DNA from 2 places in the Kerstersia sp. genome. Region 1 is predicted to be linked to the other one. Evidence: riboswitches for the same ligand, from Rfam matches in the RefSeq annotation. Region 1 holds a riboswitch; the other holds the start of a gene.

The links. A riboswitch is a leader RNA that binds a small molecule or an ion and turns the genes downstream of it on or off. The one in region 1 is predicted to bind thiamine pyrophosphate.
Region 2: it holds a riboswitch for thiamine pyrophosphate, as region 1 does, so the genes downstream of both, ACTJGZ_RS05260 (3-oxoacyl-ACP reductase) here and ACTJGZ_RS08475 (sodium:solute symporter family protein) in region 1, are expected to answer to the same signal.

Annotation. Positions count from the first base shown of each region.
Region 1 is NZ_JBQEKA010000029.1:19,606-28,071, forward strand. Features, by position in the region: gene ACTJGZ_RS08470 (hypothetical protein) at 1-476, shown strand, start outside; gene ACTJGZ_RS08475 (sodium:solute symporter family protein) at 530-1,972, opposite strand; TPP riboswitch at 2,109-2,217, opposite strand; gene ACTJGZ_RS08480 (TRAP transporter small permease) at 2,470-3,003, shown strand; gene ACTJGZ_RS08485 (TRAP transporter large permease subunit) at 3,000-4,280, shown strand; gene ACTJGZ_RS08490 (TRAP transporter substrate-binding protein) at 4,375-5,388, shown strand; gene ACTJGZ_RS08495 (Gfo/Idh/MocA family protein) at 5,450-6,496, shown strand; gene ACTJGZ_RS08500 (surface lipoprotein assembly modifier) at 6,639-8,123, opposite strand; gene ACTJGZ_RS08505 (hypothetical protein) at 8,254-8,466, opposite strand, start outside.
Region 2 is NZ_JBQEKA010000013.1:1,789-10,254, forward strand. Features, by position in the region: gene ACTJGZ_RS05255 (LLM class flavin-dependent oxidoreductase) at 1-852, opposite strand, end outside; gene ACTJGZ_RS05260 (3-oxoacyl-ACP reductase) at 867-1,652, opposite strand; TPP riboswitch at 1,705-1,805, opposite strand; gene nfsB (oxygen-insensitive NAD(P)H nitroreductase) at 1,936-2,643, shown strand; gene yidC (membrane protein insertase YidC) at 2,788-4,476, opposite strand; partial or broken gene yidD (membrane protein insertion efficiency factor YidD) at 4,653-4,901, opposite strand; gene rnpA (ribonuclease P protein component) at 4,883-5,251, opposite strand; gene rpmH (50S ribosomal protein L34) at 5,361-5,495, opposite strand; gene dnaA (chromosomal replication initiator protein DnaA) at 6,054-7,463, shown strand; gene dnaN (DNA polymerase III subunit beta) at 7,466-8,466, shown strand, end outside.

The DNA of each region.
Region 1 (8,466 bases):
ATCTGAACTTTCACACATTCGCCTTGCAGGCATTGTGGGACTACTCTCCGAAAACACGGGTCGAAATGCGGGTCTGGCGCCAGCCATTTGCCTATGATGATGACCCGGATTTGTTGTATGCGATTCAAACTGGCGCGCGGGCCAGCGTTGTTTGGCGCCCGACAGTCAAAACGGCCTTGAGCCTCAATCTTGAACGAATGCGGCAACAAGACTATGCCGGGGTCGGCGGGGAGGACCGGACACGTCACATCTTGCGTTACGGGCCCCAGTTAAGCTGGCAGCCTGTTGAAAATATGCGCTGGGTGCTCGCTTATTACCGTTCGCGTGAAACCGGATCCGCTGCCTATAACAGCTATGAGCAAAACTATGTCCGGCTGGGCGTGGAGTGGATGTTCGACAATGGCGATCTGGGCCTGACACGCTTATTGCAGCCCAAGGCCTGCAACTACCGTTTTGTCGCGCTCAATATGTGTTGAGCCTGGCCGGGCACCGGCGCAAGAAAGGCAGGAACGCCAGTGCCCCGCCAAACTTACTGATCCAGTCGCTGCACTGCCAAATGCAGCTCTTCCAGCTTGAATGCCGGTTTTTTCGGCAGGATGAATTGCAAGACCCAGACCACGGCGACCGGCACCAGCGCGGCCAGCAGGAAGGATTCCAGCAGGGTGTCCATATTGCCTGTCGGTGACGGGAAGTAGGTCAGGCCGGCGGCCAGGCCGGCCAGCGTGCCCAGGGTGGCGGTGCGGCCGTCGTGGCGGCGGTTGTAGAGGCCGTAGAACACCGGGAAGGCGGCAGCGGCGCAGAGCAGGTCTGCCAGCAGGAACAGGTACAGCACGCTGTAGCCCTGGGCCGAAACAATCATGACAGGAATGGCCAGCAGCATGATGAGCCAGCGCGCCAGGCGCAGCAAGGTGGTGGTGCTGGTGTGCGGCGCCAGGCGTTTGACGTCCACGGCGATGATGCTGGATACCGCGCTGATGACGGTATCCGCGCTGCTCATGACTAGCGCCAGCCCCAGCGGGATGAGGGCAATGGCGAACCATAGCGGCACATCCGGCATGATGATGCTGAAGAGCGCAATCGAGCTGTCGCCTTGGGGGTTGTAGGCGACAAAGGCCAGGCCGAACAGGCCCATGACGAAGATGAACGGCACTACCAGCACGCCGCCAAGCAAAAAGCCGCGCCGCATGGCAGGAATGTCTTTGGCGGAATAAACGCGCTGCCAGTTGCCCTGGTGAAAGATGCCGGTCAGCAGGATGGCAACGAAGAAGGTCAGGCCCGCTTTGAGGCCGGTGGCGTTGGTCAGGTCCAGCAGTTGCGGCGCCTGCTGGCGCAGGATGTCAGCCGTGGCGCTGATGCCGCCCGTGGCTTTCCAGCCCAGCCACAGCATGACCAGCAGCAGCGGCACGATGATGACGATCTGCACCTTGTCGGTGAAGATGGAGGCGCGCAGGCCGCCGTAGGCCGTGTAGAGCAGCGTGAAGCCCATCACGATGGCGGCGGTGACCCACAGCGGAATGGGGGCCAGCAGCGTGACCAGCTTGGCGATGGCAGTGATTTCCGCTGTCAGCGAGATGAACATGTAGAACAGCATGATCAGCAGCGTCAGCACGTACATGGGGCGCCCATAGCGCACGATCAGAAATTCCGTGAGGGTATGGCCGCGCGGGCTGAGTTCGCGCATGCGCTGGCCCAGCGGAATCATGATGAGCCTGGGTGACATCGAGCCCAGGGCGTAGCCGATCACGGCGGCTAGTCCGCCCCAGGTGGCGGCCTGCGGGGGCGAGAACAGAATCCAGGCGCCCAGCGAGGACGCCATCAGCGTCAGGATGGTCGCAAATGAGCCTTGGCTGTTGCGGGCAACGATGAAGTCTTCGAGGTTATCGCGCTGGCGGCGGGCATAAAACACGCCAGCCAGGGCATAAAGCGCCGAAAAACCCAGCAACCAGGCCAGGGTGGCGTTTTCAGTGAGCATGACAGCGCATCTCCTGCGGCGATCTTTCTGGATGGCCGCAAAGTCTGGCTGCGCGCATGAGAGGGAAACAGGCGTGTGCCGGCAAGGCACAGCGACCAGGCGCGCAACCATGGGTTGAAGAAGCGGACAGGCGCGCGCGTGGGCAGACTCCCTTCCCTTCGCCGGCATGATCCGGATCAGGTTCTAAGGGTCACCGCGATACAGCGGAATCTCAGCCCATTGAGTGGGCCCCCCCAGGAACGCTGGCAAGCGTAGAGGGCTGGGGAAGATTTGTCAATGAATGATAGGCATTTTTATGTCGGGTTCCTAGGCCGGATGCCAGGCGCGGGAATTAAGTGCCTGATTCGGAGGAATTATCAACAATTCGTGTTTTTTGAATCCATGCAAAGGGGGCTGATGTGGTTTGCCTGCAAATCTACACTTAGCCTGCCCTTGTCCCGTCCGGCTGGTCTGCATAGGAACCGAGGCAGGCAAGGCATGAGAATGGAGACAAAAAAATGATGCAATGGGTGGAGCGGCTTTGCCGTTTGATAGACATGCTCATCGGAATTGCCTTGGCGGTGATGGTGGTTCTGGTGTTCAGCAATGTGGTGTTGCGGTACGCATTTAATTCAGGCATCGCTATTTCGGAAGAAATGTCGCGCTGGCTGTTTATCTGGATTACGTTCATGGGGGCGGCGGTCGCGGTGCAGCAGCGCACGCATATGGGCACGGACTTGTTCGTGCGCCTGTTGCCGCGCCGTCTGCGCTGCTGTTGCCTGGGGCTGGGGCAGTTGTTGATGATGTATGTCTGCAGCCTTTTGCTGCAAGGCAGCTGGGAACAGATGATCATCAATTGGGATACCAGCAGCGCGGCCATGGAAATTTCCACGGCCTGGTTCTATGGCGCTGGCGCCCTGTTCGCCCTGTTGGCGGGCTTGACGCTGCTGCTGCAGTTCTTGCGTCTGGTAACGGGCAAGGCAACACAAGAAGAACTGGGGTTTGCGGCCGAGCAAGCGGATGAACGCCTGGTGAAGGAGGCCCGCTCATGACCATTCTGGTCTTTGTCGGTGCCCTGATTGGCGCCATGGCGCTGGGCATTCCCATCGCGTTTTCGCTGCTGCTGAGTGGCGTGGCCCTGATGTGGCATCTGGACTTGTTCGATGCGCAGATCCTGGCCCAGAACCTGGTCAATGGCGCGGATAGCTTTCCGTTGCTGGCCGTGCCGTTCTTCATGCTGGCCGGGGAAATCATGAATGCCGGCGGTCTGTCGCGGCGTATTGTGACGCTGGCCATGGCGCTGGTCGGGCATATTCGCGGCGGCCTGGGCTATGTGACCATCATGGCGGGCTGCATCATGGGCGCATTGTCGGGTTCCGCCGTGGCGGACGCGGCTGCCCTGACAGCCTTGATGCTGCCGATGATGGTCGCCGCTGGGCACGATAAAGCGCGTTCGGCTGGCCTGATTGCTTCCGCCGGCATTATTGCCCCTGTCTTGCCGCCTTCCATCGCCCTCGTCATTTTCGGTGTGGCCGGCAATGTGTCCATTGCCCGGCTGTTCATGGCGGGCATTGTGCCCGGGCTGTTGCTGGGCATTACCTTGTGGCTGGCGTGGTGGTGGCTGGTCCGCCGTGAAACTGTGGAAATCGGGGCGCGCCGCTCGCGTGCAGAGGTCCGCGAAGCACTGCGCGAATCCGCCTGGGCGCTGGGCCTGCCGGTATTGGTTGTGGTGGGCTTGCGCTTTGGCGTCTTTACGCCCACGGAGGCCGCCGTGGCGGCGGCAGTCTATGCCCTGCTGGTTTCCATGCTGGTGTACCGCGAACTGTCCTGGCGCGCGCTTTGCCATGTGTTTGTCGGGGCGGCCCGCACCAGTTCCATCATTATGTTCCTGGTGGCGGCTGCCATGGTGTCCGCCTGGCTAATCACGATTGCCCAGTTGCCGGCGCAAATCGTCACGCTGCTGCAGCCAGTGCTGGATCACCCCAAACTGCTGATGCTGGCCATCATGCTGCTGGTACTGGTGATAGGCACGGCGCTGGATCAGACGCCCTGCATTCTGTTGCTGACGCCTGTGCTGATGCCGGTCATCAAAGCCGCGGGGATTGATCCGGTGTATTTCGGCGTGATGTTTGTGCTGAATACATCCATCAGCCTGATTACCCCGCCTGTGGGAACGGTGCTGAACACCGTGGCAGGGGTAGGCAAAGTCGGCATAGACAGTGTCATCCGCGGAATCGGGCCGTTCCTGCTTGCCATGATTGCGCTGCTGATGCTGCTGGTGGCTTTCCCAGGAATCATCACAGTACCCGGAGCCTGGCTGTACGGCTGAGTCCGGCAGGCTTTTACGACGCCGGCCACCCAAACCTGGGTGACCGGCAGCAGGCCCGCCCAGCCGGGCCAATAAAAAAAACGAGGAGAACTTCATGTTTGCAAAGCAATTCATCAAAGCCGCCCTGCTGGCCGCAGGACTGGCCGCATCCAGTGCGGCGCTGGCGCAGGATATACAGGCGCGTACGCTCAAGCTGGCGACGGCCAGCCCGGAGGGGCATGCCGGCGTCGTTGGCGCGCACCGGTTTGCGGATCTGGTGGCGGAGAAATCCGGCGGCAAGATGAAAGTGAATCTGTTTCCAGGCGGCGTCCTGGGGGGCGATGCGCAAACCATCTCTGCCACGCAAGGCGGTACTATCGACTTCGTTCTGGTCAATACCGGGATTTTTTCCAATCAGGTGAAGGAAGCTGGAATTTTTGATTTCCCGTTCCTGTTTGCCAGCGCGGAAGAAGCCGACAAGGTGGTGGACGGCCCGGTTGGGCAAGCCATCCACAAGAAGTTCGAAGACAAGGGCATGGTGGGCCTGGCTTACTGGGAACTGGGTTTCCGGAACATTACCAACAACCGGCGCCCGATTCAGACGGTTGAGGATATCGACGGCCTGAAACTGCGCGTGATTCCCAGCACCATCAACCTGGATTGGGTGCGCGCGGTGGGCGGCAACCCGACGCCGCTTGCCTGGCCCGAGGTATATGCAGCGCTGGAACAGCGTGCCATCGACGGCCAGGAAAATCCGGTCACCATCATTTCGGCCAACCGTCTGGATGAAGTGCAGAAACACATGGTAATGACACGGCACGTCTATAACCCGCAATCCCTGGTGATGAGCAAGCGCACCTGGGACAAACTGTCGGAGGCGGAACAGACGATTGTGAGTGACGCGGCCAAGGAAACGGCCGTGTTTCAGCGCCAGTACCAGCGTGAAAGCGAAGGGGCTGCGCTGGAGAAGTTGAAACAGGGCGGGATGCAGGTAACGGAGCTGTCGGATGAACAGCAACAGCACTTGCGTGAGCTGATGAAGCCGGTGATTGCCAAGCACGCCGCCATCGTTGGCCAGGAAACCGTTGATGCAGTACAGGCGGAGCTCGCCGGCCTGCGTGGCGAGTAAAGAAGATGCCCGGCCGGCAAGGCGCCGGCCGGGATATGGTTAGCAACAGGAGCAGTCAGTGATGAGCAAGACCCGCATAGCGGTGGCCGGCGCCGGATATATCGGCCAGGCGCATATGGACAGTATTCGTCGTAATGAAACCTGCGAATTGGCAGCGATTGTGGATCCGTCGCCTGCGGCGCAGGAAGTGGCGCGCCAGGCCGGCGTGCCCTGCTACCCTTCCCTGGCCGCCATGCTGGCGGTTGAGCGTCCTGATGGCGTCATCCTGGCCACCCCCAACCAGTTGCACCTGGCGCATGCCAATGAGTGCCTGGACGCGGGCCTGCCCATTTTGCTGGAAAAGCCGGTGACAGCCACGGTGGAAGAAGGCGAAGCCCTGATGCAGCGCGTGGAAGCCGAAGGCGCCAAGGTGCTGGTTGGCCACCACCGCACGCACAGCCCCATCATGGCGCAGGCGCGTGAAATCGTGCAATCCGGGCGCCTGGGGCGCCTGGTTTCCGTCATGGGCAGCGCGCAATTCTTCAAGCCGGACGAATATTACGCCAGCGCGCCCTGGCGCAAGGAACCGGGCGCGGGCCCGGTGCTGCTGAACATGATTCACGAAGTGCACAACCTGCGCATGCTGTGCGGCGAAATCATTGCCGTGCAGGCCTTCGCATCGAACGCGGTGCGCGGCTTCGCGGTGGAAGACACGGCAGCCATCAACCTGCGTTTTGCCAATGGCGTGCTGGGTGTGTTCATGCTGTCCGACACGGCCGCCAGCGCTAGCAGCTGGGAACAGACCAGCCAGGAAAACCCGGCCTACTCCACCTATGGCGACGAAGACTGCTACACCCTGGCGGGCACCATGGGTTCGTTGGCCGTCCCCACCATGCGCATGAAAACCTACGCGCGCGAGGCTGACCGTTCGTGGTGGAAGCCGTTTGAAGTTGGCGGCGAAGACGTGCGCCGTGGCGACCCCATCGACTTCCAGCTGGCCCACTTTGCTGCCGTGGTGCGCGGCGAAGCCGAACCGCTGGTCACGGTGCGCGACGGCGTGCAGAACCTGCGCGTGACCGAAGCGATAGTCCAGGCAGCGGCGACGGGGAAGGTGGTGAAGCTGGGTTGAACCACCTGCCTGGAAGCCTATTCTGCATGCTTACGGCCTGTTGATAAGTATGGGTATAAGTATGTTGAAAGGTTGTGGATGACAGGGTCTGTCTATGAGTTTTCTGCCGCACAGCGAGAGCATGCGGCAGAAAAATCCAGTCTTAGAATGTCTTCTTCAAGCCCAGTGTGATGCGGTTCTTTTCGTATGAATAGGCATGCGGAATGTTGCTGTGGTTGTTACGGTATTCATAGCTGAGTGAGGGCGTCAGCCCCTGCCAGGCCAGGCGCGGCACGGTGATATCCAGATAAATGCTGTTCTCGTGATCTTTCTGACGGCGGCCATTGAAGACAAAATTTCTCGCGTCGGCATGTTTACGTCTATGCCCATAGGCAACATTGATTGCTAGCTGCTCGCCGAACGCTTTATAGACACCGATGCGAGCGATATTTTCGTGATAAGCCAGGATTTTCGATTGCGCGTCACTGTCTCGCCATATCAGCATGCCATATAGTTGCATGCTTGGCTGCAGCAAATATGAACCAAACAGCGATGCGCTACGGTAATTCCCCTGCAGATAGTAGAAACGATCAGAAAAATGTCTATTCTTGTATTCTAAGCTCGCTTCTACTTGCGCTCGAGGTGTCAGCTGATGGCGGAAACTTGTCCTTAGACCGAATGCGTGATAAGCACGATGCCCGCCTTCGTTGTCATATTCAAAAGACGGTAAAAATTGAAATTGATTTCGTGCGGAACTAAATTGGTAGCCTAAGGTATTAATGGATACCAAGTTGTCATATGTGCTTTCCCGGTGATATTGATTTCCGTAATTGATGCTGCGGAACAGCAGGCCATGATTTCCGGAAAAAGACCATAGTTTATTAGCGCTGATTTCGAAGTTCAGACCAGAATCACTGATTTTTTCTCCCCGCCGATTTGTCAGGCATGCCCCGTTGTACACAAAAGCACAAGTATCTATGAAGGTAGATGCTTGATTCAGATTATCTTCATGGACCCAGGCAGCAGCGAGTGACCATTGCCATTGTTGGCGTTTATTGATGGCAGTCTGGTATTCATAGATATAACGCTGTATATCCTCGGGCAGGCCCTGATCTTGCAATAAGCCGAAAGATCTTTGTGCATCTTTGAGACGATTATCTGCATATTGCATACGCCCCAGGTCTAACAGGCCGCGGGTAAACAGGGGGTTAGTATGCAATACACTTTGGTAGCCAGCAATGGCTTGGCTGTAATGGTGCTCAGCAGCCAGCCGGCTAGCCGTGACGAAGTCAAGCAGCGCTGGGTCGTGATGCGGGACTTGAGAATATTGGCGGATTAAACGATCTGCACCAAACCAGTCACCTTGATTGACTGCCTCGAGAATACGGAAAAGCAGGTTTTGAAGCCGGTCCCGAGGGGTCTTGGTCAATGCGGACAGCGCTGCCTGATAAGCTTCACTTTCCTGATGGGTATTATCGGCAGGCGTGATTTGTTGTTGTACTTGTTGAATGCGTTGTTCAGTGTTTTGCCAAAGTCGGTCGCTGGTGTCTTGTTGAGCCCACGCGGTCGCTATGAAACTGCATCCTGCCAACAGCATGGTTAAGTAGCCATATAACCGGCGGATGGAAGAAGAAAACGAAAAACGCATGGCTAGTTCCAATTCGGTTCGTCACAGCAAGAACGGAACCTGCTCTCCTAGAGTGCAGGTTCCGCACAGGTAAGACGAATTTCACCTGTAATACCTGAGTTAGCTGGCTGTGGGGCCAGCTAACACTGGCTTATTTCTTGATGCCGCCGATGGCTGCCTGGAAGTCATTGCCACCGTTCACGGTGCCAGCCAGTGAGCTGTCGTTGCCGGAACCGTAGAAATGACCATCAACGCTATTGGTATAGTCCACACCGTTGTAGGTAGCATCACCGTTGAATGTACCAGGGCCGCTTTGTACGTTGGTAGCACCGCCAGCATTGATGGCCAGCGTGTGGTTGGCAGA
Region 2 (8,466 bases), on a different contig from region 1:
CAGTTCATCCAGTTCGCGCTGCTTGGCGCGGGCTTCTGCTTCGGTGGAGCCGACATAGGTCACCAGGCCAGGCATGATGGGCACATTTTCCGTGCGCCCGGCTTCGCGCACGCGGCGCTTGATGTCCCGATAGTAGGATTGGGCGGCAGGCAGGTCATAGGCGACAGCGTAAATGGCTTCGGCGCGGCGCGCCGCCAGATCCCGCCCCTGGTCGGAGGCGCCAGCCTGGAACAGGACCGGATGGCGCTGCGGCATGGGCGGCACCGTCAGCGGGCCATCAACCAGGAAATGTTTGCCATGATGCTTGACCGGGCGCACTTTGGCCGCGTCGGCGAAGTCCCCTGCCCGGTCGAATTTGAGGGCATCGGCGTCCCAGGAATTCCAGAGAGCCAGCACGGCATCGACAAATTCTTCCGCGCGCTCGTAACGCCATTCGTGCGGCGGCATGGCTTCGTAGCCGTGGTTGCGGGCTTCGGTGTCGAACATTGACGTCACCACGTTCCAGCCGATGCGGCCGCCGGAGATATGATCCAGCGAGGCCACCATGCGGGCAGCATGGAACGGGGTGAAGAAGGTGCTGGAAACGGTGCTGATGAGGCCCACGCGCTCGGTGGCGCGGCTCATGGCAGACAGCATGGTCAGGGGTTCGAGGAACCAGTAAGGGCCGTCCGCGACATTGCCGGCGGCCTGGCCATCGGCGAAGAAGACGGCGTCCAGCTTGCCGCGTTCGGCCAGCCGCGCCAGTTCTTCGTAATAGCGGATATCTCCCATGCGCTCGACCGATGAGGCCGGGTGGCGCCAGGCGGCGCGGTGGTGGCCGCAGCCGAGAATGAACAGATTCAGGTGCATCATGATTTGTACTGGCCTCAGTTTTTCACCAGGCCGCCATCAACCACCAGGTTTTGCCCGGTGATGGCGCGTGCCCAGGGCGATGCGAAGAACAGCACGGCGTCCGCCAGTTCCGCAGGCTCAGTCACGCTGCGCAGGGGGGTGTTCGCGGCGATCAGGTCGAACACGGCTTCAGGGGTGGCAGAGGATGCGTCGGTGGTGCGCAGCAGGCCGCCAGACACCATATTGACGGTGATGCCGTCCGGGCCGAGGTCTTGCGACAGCGTGCGGGTGAAAGCCAGCAGCGCCGCCTTGGCGGCGGTGTAGTCGTGATAGGGCACGACCGGATTCTGCACGAGGTTGGTGCCGATATTGACGATACGGCCATAGCGGGCGGCGCGCATGCCGGGCAAGGCCGCCTGCATGGTGTTGAGCGCGCCGCGCAGCGCGCCTTCCGCCTGTTGCTGCAATTGTTCCCAGGTCAGCTGGTCGGCATGGGGCCGGGCATCGCCGTTGAAGCTGAAGCTGGGCAAGGCATTATTGACGACGGTGGTAATGCTGCCGCCAAAATGGGCCTGGGCGCTTTCGAACAGCTGGCGCACAGCGGCAGCGTCGCGGACGTCGGCTTGCAGCGCCAGCGCTTGTTGCGGGGCGCTGGCAGCCAAGGCCTGCGCCGCGTCGCGGCTATTGTGGTAGTTGATGACCACTTTGGCGCCAGCGGCCAGGAAGGCCCGGCTGATGGCAGCCCCCAGCCCGCGCGCGCCGCCGGTGACGAGGACGATCTGCTGGTCAAGATTGGGAGTCGTATTGCTGTGGTGGGGCATGGCCCTCTCCCCCGGAAAGGGCGAAGAGGACGACGGCGTGGGGCCACTTGGGCCGGATGCGCCTGGACATCCCTTCGCCAGTGTGAACTGGATCAGGTTCTACGGGTGTCATCTCAGCCCCTGGTTTGGCCAGGGACACCCCGTGTCGCATAGTCCGTCAACATAGCATGGAACACCGGCACCGCGAAATTGCTCATGGGGCTGCCGTATCGGCTGATTGGCATCGGCAGGTGCCTATAATCAATTTCTTCCAGCCTCTTTTGTTTCTTCCAGGAGTTTCATGATGTCTGCCCCTACTGCGACTGATGCCAAGCAGGTGCCCTTGTCCGCAGCGTCCCGGACGCTGGTTGATGCGGTGCGTACCCGTTATGCCACCAAAGCCTATGATGCCAACCGGCGGCTGGCGCCAGAACAGCTGGATGCCTTGCTGACCTTGCTGCGTTCCAGCCCTTCTTCCGTGAACTCCCAGCCCTGGCATTTCCTGGTGGCAGCCAGCGACGAAGCGCGGGATCGCATCGCTGCGCGGCTGGAAGGCAATTTTGCGTATAACGCCAGCAAGGTGCGTGATGCTTCCCATGTGGTGGTGCTCTGCGCCCGCCAGCGCATGGATGACCAGCATCTGGCCGATGTTCTGGCGCAGGAGCAGAAGGATGGCCGCTTTGCGAGTGACGAGGCGCGCGAGAATCAGCGCAAATCCCGTCAGTCCTATGTCAACCTGCACCGCTACGAGCAGAAAGACGAGCAGCACTGGATGGAAAAGCAGGTGTACCTGGCGGCCGGCACTTTGCTGCTGGGGGCAGCGGCGCTGGGTGTGGATGCCACGCCTATCGAGGGTTTCGATTTCCGTACCATCGACGAGGAATTCGGGCTGCGCGCCCAGGGCTACAGCAGCGTCGTGATGGTGGCGCTGGGGTATCACAGCGATACGGATTTCAACGCCCAGCTGCCCAAGTCGCGCTTGCCGCAAGAGCAAGTGATCACGGTGCTCTGACCGTATTGCGCCGCCCTGGGCCGGGCGGGCGCTGTCAGCCTGAGCTGCGCGGACGGCGCGGAAAATAAAAAAGGGCTGGAGATATCTCCAGCCCTTTTTTTGCGGGGCCGGTCTTCAGGACCGGCCCTTGCCTGCGCATCGGGATCAGCTATTGGCCGCCTTGGAGTTGGCCTTGTTGATCTTGCGGGTGATGACCCATTGCTGGGTAATGGACAGGGCGTTGTTGACGCACCAGTACAGCACCAGACCGGCAGGGAAGAAGAACATCATCCCGCCGAACACCAGCGGCATAATCATCATGACCTTGGCCTGGATGGGATCCGGCGGCGTGGGGTTCAGTTTGATCTGCACGAACATGGTCAGCATCATGACGGCGGGCAGGATGAAGAAGGGATCCGGCGCAGCCAGGTTGTGAACCCACAGAATCCACGGCGCGTCACGCATTTCCACGCTGGCCAGCAACACCCAGTAGAGCGCGATGAACACGGGAATCTGCACGATCATGGGCAGGCAGCCGCCCAGCGGATTGATCTTCTCGGTGCGGTACAGCTCCATCATGGCGGCATTCAGCTTGGCACGGTCATCGCCGTACTTCTGCTTCAGCGCCTGCAGGCGCGGCGCGACATTCTTCATGCGCGCCATGGAACGGTAGCTGGCCGAAGCCAAGGGGAAGAACAGCAGCTTGATCAGCACCGTCAGGGCGACGATGGACCAGCCCCAGTTGTGCAGCAGGCTGTGCAGCCAGGTCAGCAGCACGAACAGCGGTTTGGCGATGATGGTCAGCCAGCCGTAGTCCACCACCAGGTCCAGGCCCGGCGCGACTTCAGACAGCGCCTTCTGGTCCTGCGGGCCAACCCACAGTTGCGCGTCCATGCCGGCGGAAGCACCGGGAGCGATGGCGCCCAGCGATTCGATGGTGCGTGCGGTATAGAGATTGGGCTGAATTTGCACCAGTTCGTTTTTGCGCAGCGTGCCTTCCGGCGGCACCCAGGCGGTGACGAAGTAGTGCTGAACCATGCCGATCCAGCCGTTATTGGTCTCGCGCTCGTACTTGGCCTTGTTCTTCTCGATATCGGAGAAGCTCACCTTCTGGAATTTCTCGGCGTCGGAATAGACAGCCGGGCCGGTGAAGGTGCTGTAGAAGCTGGACGTGTTGGGCGGATTGTTGCCGTCACGGGTGATCTGCAGGTACAGCGAAGGAGTAATCGCCTGTTCGGAGCGGTTGATCACTTCATGGCGCACGTGGATATCGTAGCGGCCCTGTTGCAGCGTATAGGTCTTGCGCAGCACGGCGCCGCCGGATTCGGCTTCGAACACCACGACCTGAGAACCATCGGCAGCCTGGGTGTGGCTGACCAGCGCGAAGGGCGTCAGGTGATTGGGGAACGCAACACCGTTGACGCTGCCGACGGCACCCGTTTGCACCACGTAGTAATTGCTCTGGACGTTATCCAGCAGCATTTCCGGGCGGGTCTCGTCTTCGGAGTCCTGGAATTTCAGCAAGGCGCCGCGCACGATTTGCGCGCCGTTCAGGTCGAAGTCCAGGCGCAGCACGCCGTTGTCGATGGTGACGGGCTTGCTGTCGGCCGTTGCGGCGGCCGCAGGCGCAGCGCCAGGCAGGCTGGCAGCAGCAGGCGGCGTGGGCGCGGCACTGACAGGGACGCTGGCGTCAGCGGGCGTGGCCGGCGCGGAGGCGTCCGGGGCTGTCGCTGCGGCTTCGGTGCTCGACGGAGCGAACAGCGAAGACTTGCCGTTATGAACCTGCCAGTTATTCCATAACAGCAGCAGCGAGAACAGGAAAATCATCCACAGGATGGTACGTCGGATATCCATTGGCGCATGCAGAAAGGGTGGGTGCGTATCGCAGCAAAGCGTGCCAGTTTAACGTAGCTTGATGCCGGGGCAGGCTTTTATGGCGGACTTTGTGCGGAAGAGGCCGGCTGAGTGCGTGCCGGGGCGGTATCCGGCACTGTGCCGGACGAGGTGGCATGGGTTTCCTGGGACGGGCCGTGCGCCTCGCAGGCACAGCAGGCATGCCTTGAGTGCGGCGGCACCGGATCCAGGCCGCCATGCGACCAGGGGTTGCAACGGCCTATGCGGCGCGCGGCCAGCCACAGGCCTTTACAGGCGCCGTGGGTTTCTATGGCCTCGATGGCATAGGCGGAACAGCTCGGGGTGAAGCGGCATTGGCGGCCGATCCAGGGGCTCAGGAAGAAACGGTAGAACCTGATCGGAGCAATCAGGAGTTTCTTGAGCATGGAATGGCTCGCTGGAAATGCGCTTCGGCTTCGGCGCGTATCTGGCGTTTCAGCTCGCTCAGCGACACCAGGGGCGCTTTGCTGTGCAGCCGGACGACGAAATCACGCGGCGGCAGACGATGACGCAAATGGCGGAAGACATCGCGCACTACCCGCTTGATGGTATTGCGCGTGACCGCCCTGGCAGCATGGCGCTTGGGTATGACCAGCCCTAGCCGGGCAAGCCCGGCAGATGCATCAACCGATGTCAGGACGAGCAAAGCCCCCCGTGCCACCCGCCTGCCCTTGAGCGCCGGAGCGAACTCATCGGGACTATGCAGTCTGGCTGAGGGGGGAAAGCTAGCGGAAATTTCCGCTGCGGACTGAGCTGGCGCGGGCGCTGTCGCCCGGACTGGCGCGGCCTGGGCCGCTGCGCAGTCAACACCGCGAGGTGCGCCGGCCATGCCGGCGTGCGGCACCTTAGACGGCGAGGCGCTTGCGGCCGCGGGCACGGCGTGCATTGATGATAGCGCGGCCAGCACGCGTCTTCATGCGGACACGGAAACCGTGGGTGCGCTTGCGGCGGGTAACGGAAGGCTGGAAGGTGCGTTTCATGGTCGGAACCTAAAAAGAGCAGCGGCCGGATTGAAGGCAAACACCCATGGAAACCGGCAGTCTGGAAAATGGAATTCGGAAAAGCCCACTATTTCAGCAAAGAATGCGTTGGGAGTCAATGGGTTGGTGGCTTTTAGGCTGGGGGCTGTTGTTCGAGTGATGCGTTGCCCTGCCGCAGATGCCTGTTGCGGCAGGGGATTTGCCTTGAGTCCCGGGCGGGTGGACGGGCTGCGGCGGGCCAGGTGGACAGGCCGTCAGGACGCAGTTGCTCATTTATTGAGCCTTGGCGCATTTTTTCGCTGCGGCGGCGTTGGCTGGCCATGACGCCGGGCTGACTTTTTCACATCGGCGCGGCCTCGGATTGGAAAAATCAATGACAGGTCGATGATTTACGAGAGGGGCCGGAATCTTGCGCCCAAGGCTGGCATGGCGCTGGATTGCACGGTAAAAAACACTGGCGGCAAACCTTATCCAAAGGAAAACCACTGCCCTATACACATCATCCTGTGGATAACTTCGCCGTGACGCGCTAGAATCGAGGTTTGGATCGCAAATGAAATGAACGAATTCTGGCAGACCTGTGTCCAGCGCTTGGAGCAGGACCTCCCCCCTCAGCAGATCAGTGCATGGATACGCCCTCTTGCGCCTATCGCGTTCGAGGAGGAGACATCCTTGCTGCGTATTGCCGCGCCTAACCGCTTCAAACTGGACTGGGTCCGCAAGAACTTTTCTACACAGATCGAAAGCCTGGCCAGTGATTGGTTTCAGCGCCCTGTGCAGGTTCAGTTCGAACTGGCGACCCATACCGCCCGTGCCCCTCTGGCCGCGCGGCCATCGGTCGCCGCGCCTGCTCCGGCAGGCATGGCCCATGCTGCCGCGCCGCAAGCCGCGCAAGCACCGGTGGCGCCGCCGCCTGTTGTGGAAACGGTGGATCCGGCCTACGAGCGCTCGCGCCTCAATACCGAGCTGACCTTCGACAACTTCGTGACGGGTAAGGCCAACCAGCTGGCGCGCGCCGCTGCCTTGCAAGTCGCGGAAAACCCCGGCGTGTCCTATAACCCGCTGTTCCTTTATGGCGGGGTAGGCCTGGGCAAGACCCACTTGATCCACGCCATCGGCAATGCCATGGTGCAGGCCGGGACGGGCGTGCGGGTGCGCTATGTGCATGCGGACCAATACGTGTCCGACGTCGTGAAGGCCTACCAGCGCAAGGCGTTTGATGAATTCAAGCGTTACTACCATTCGCTGGATCTGCTGCTGATCGACGATATTCAGTTCTTTTCGGGCAAGAACCGCACGCAGGAAGAGTTCTTCTATGCCTTCGAGGCAATGGTGGCCAAGCGCAAGCAGATCATCATTACCAGCGATACCTACCCGAAGGAACTGTCCGGTATTGAAGACCGCCTGATCTCGCGCTTCGATTCCGGCCTGACGGTCGCCATCGAGCCGCCGGAATTGGAAATGCGCGTCGCGATCCTGTTGCGCAAGGCCGATACGGAAGGCATGCGCATGCCCGAAGAAGTCGCGTTTTTCATTGCCAAGCATTTGCGCAGCAACGTGCGCGAATTGGAAGGGGCGCTGCGCAAGGTGCTGGCCTATGCCCGTTTCCATGGTCGTGAAGTGCTGACGGTGGAAATCTGCAAAGATGCGCTGAAAGATCTGCTGTCGGTGTCCAACGGGCAGATCACGGTGGAAAATATCCAGAAAACCGTAGCGGATTATTACAAGATTAAAGTGGCGGACATGTATTCCAAACGCCGTCCTGCCAATATTGCGATGCCGCGCCAGGTGGCGATGTACCTGGCCAAGGAGCTGACCCAGAAGAGCCTGCCGGAGATCGGTGATCTGTTTGGCGGCCGGGATCACACCACTGTCTTGCATGCAGTGCGTAAAATCTCGGAAGCCCGCACAAAACAGGCAGAACTCAATCACACCCTGCACGTATTGGAACAAACTCTGAAAGGATGATCATGCAACTGGTCCAGACATCGCGAGACACCCTGCTCAAGCCGCTGTCCGTGGTGGCCGGCATCGTAGAACGCCGCCACACTTTGCCCATTCTTGCGAACATCCTGCTGCGTAAGGAAGGCGAGCGCGTCTCCTTCATCGCCACGGATCTCGAAGTGCAGATTACCACCCATGCCGATTTCGGCGTTGGGCCGGAAACCGCCGCAACCACGGTGGCTGCCCGCAAGCTGGTCGATATTTTGCGCGCTTTGCCTGGCAGCGACGAAGTCCGCTTTACCCAGAAAGACAATAAATTGACGGTTCAGGCCGCCAAGAGCCGCTTTGCGTTGCAAACCCTGGCAGCTACCGAATACCCCACGCTGGCCCAGCCGGAAAAGTGGGATGTTTCCCTGAGCCTGCCGCAGAAGACTCTGCGCCACCTGTTCAATATGGTGCATTTCGCCATGGCGCAGCAGGATATCCGCTACTACCTGAACGGCATGCTGCTGGTCTTTGAACCGGGCCAGGTGCGTGCGGTCGCTACCGATGGCCACCGCCTGGCGCACTGTGCCACGGGCGCCGATGGCATTGAAGCGCGCCAGGAAGTCATTGTGCCGCGCAAGACCGTGCTGGAAATGCAGCGTTTGCTCGACGACAGCGACACGCCGGTTCAGGTGGATGTCGCCGCCGGCCAGATCCGCTTCCGCTTCGGTGATATCGAGCTGGTATCCAAGCTGGTGGAAGGCAAATTCCCGGATTTCACCCGGGTGATCCCGACGTCTTATACCCGCCACTTCACGATCAACCGTGAATTGCTGCTGGGCAGCCTGCAACGCGCCGCTATCCTCACGACCGACAAGTTCAAGGGCGTTCGCCTGCAATTGAGCGACAATCTGCTGAAAATCTCGGCAACTAACGCCGAACAGGAAGAAGCGCAGGAAGAACTGGACGTCGATTATTCGCACGAGGCGCTGGATGTCGGCTTCAACGTGACCTACCTGCTGGACGTGCTGTCCAACATGAA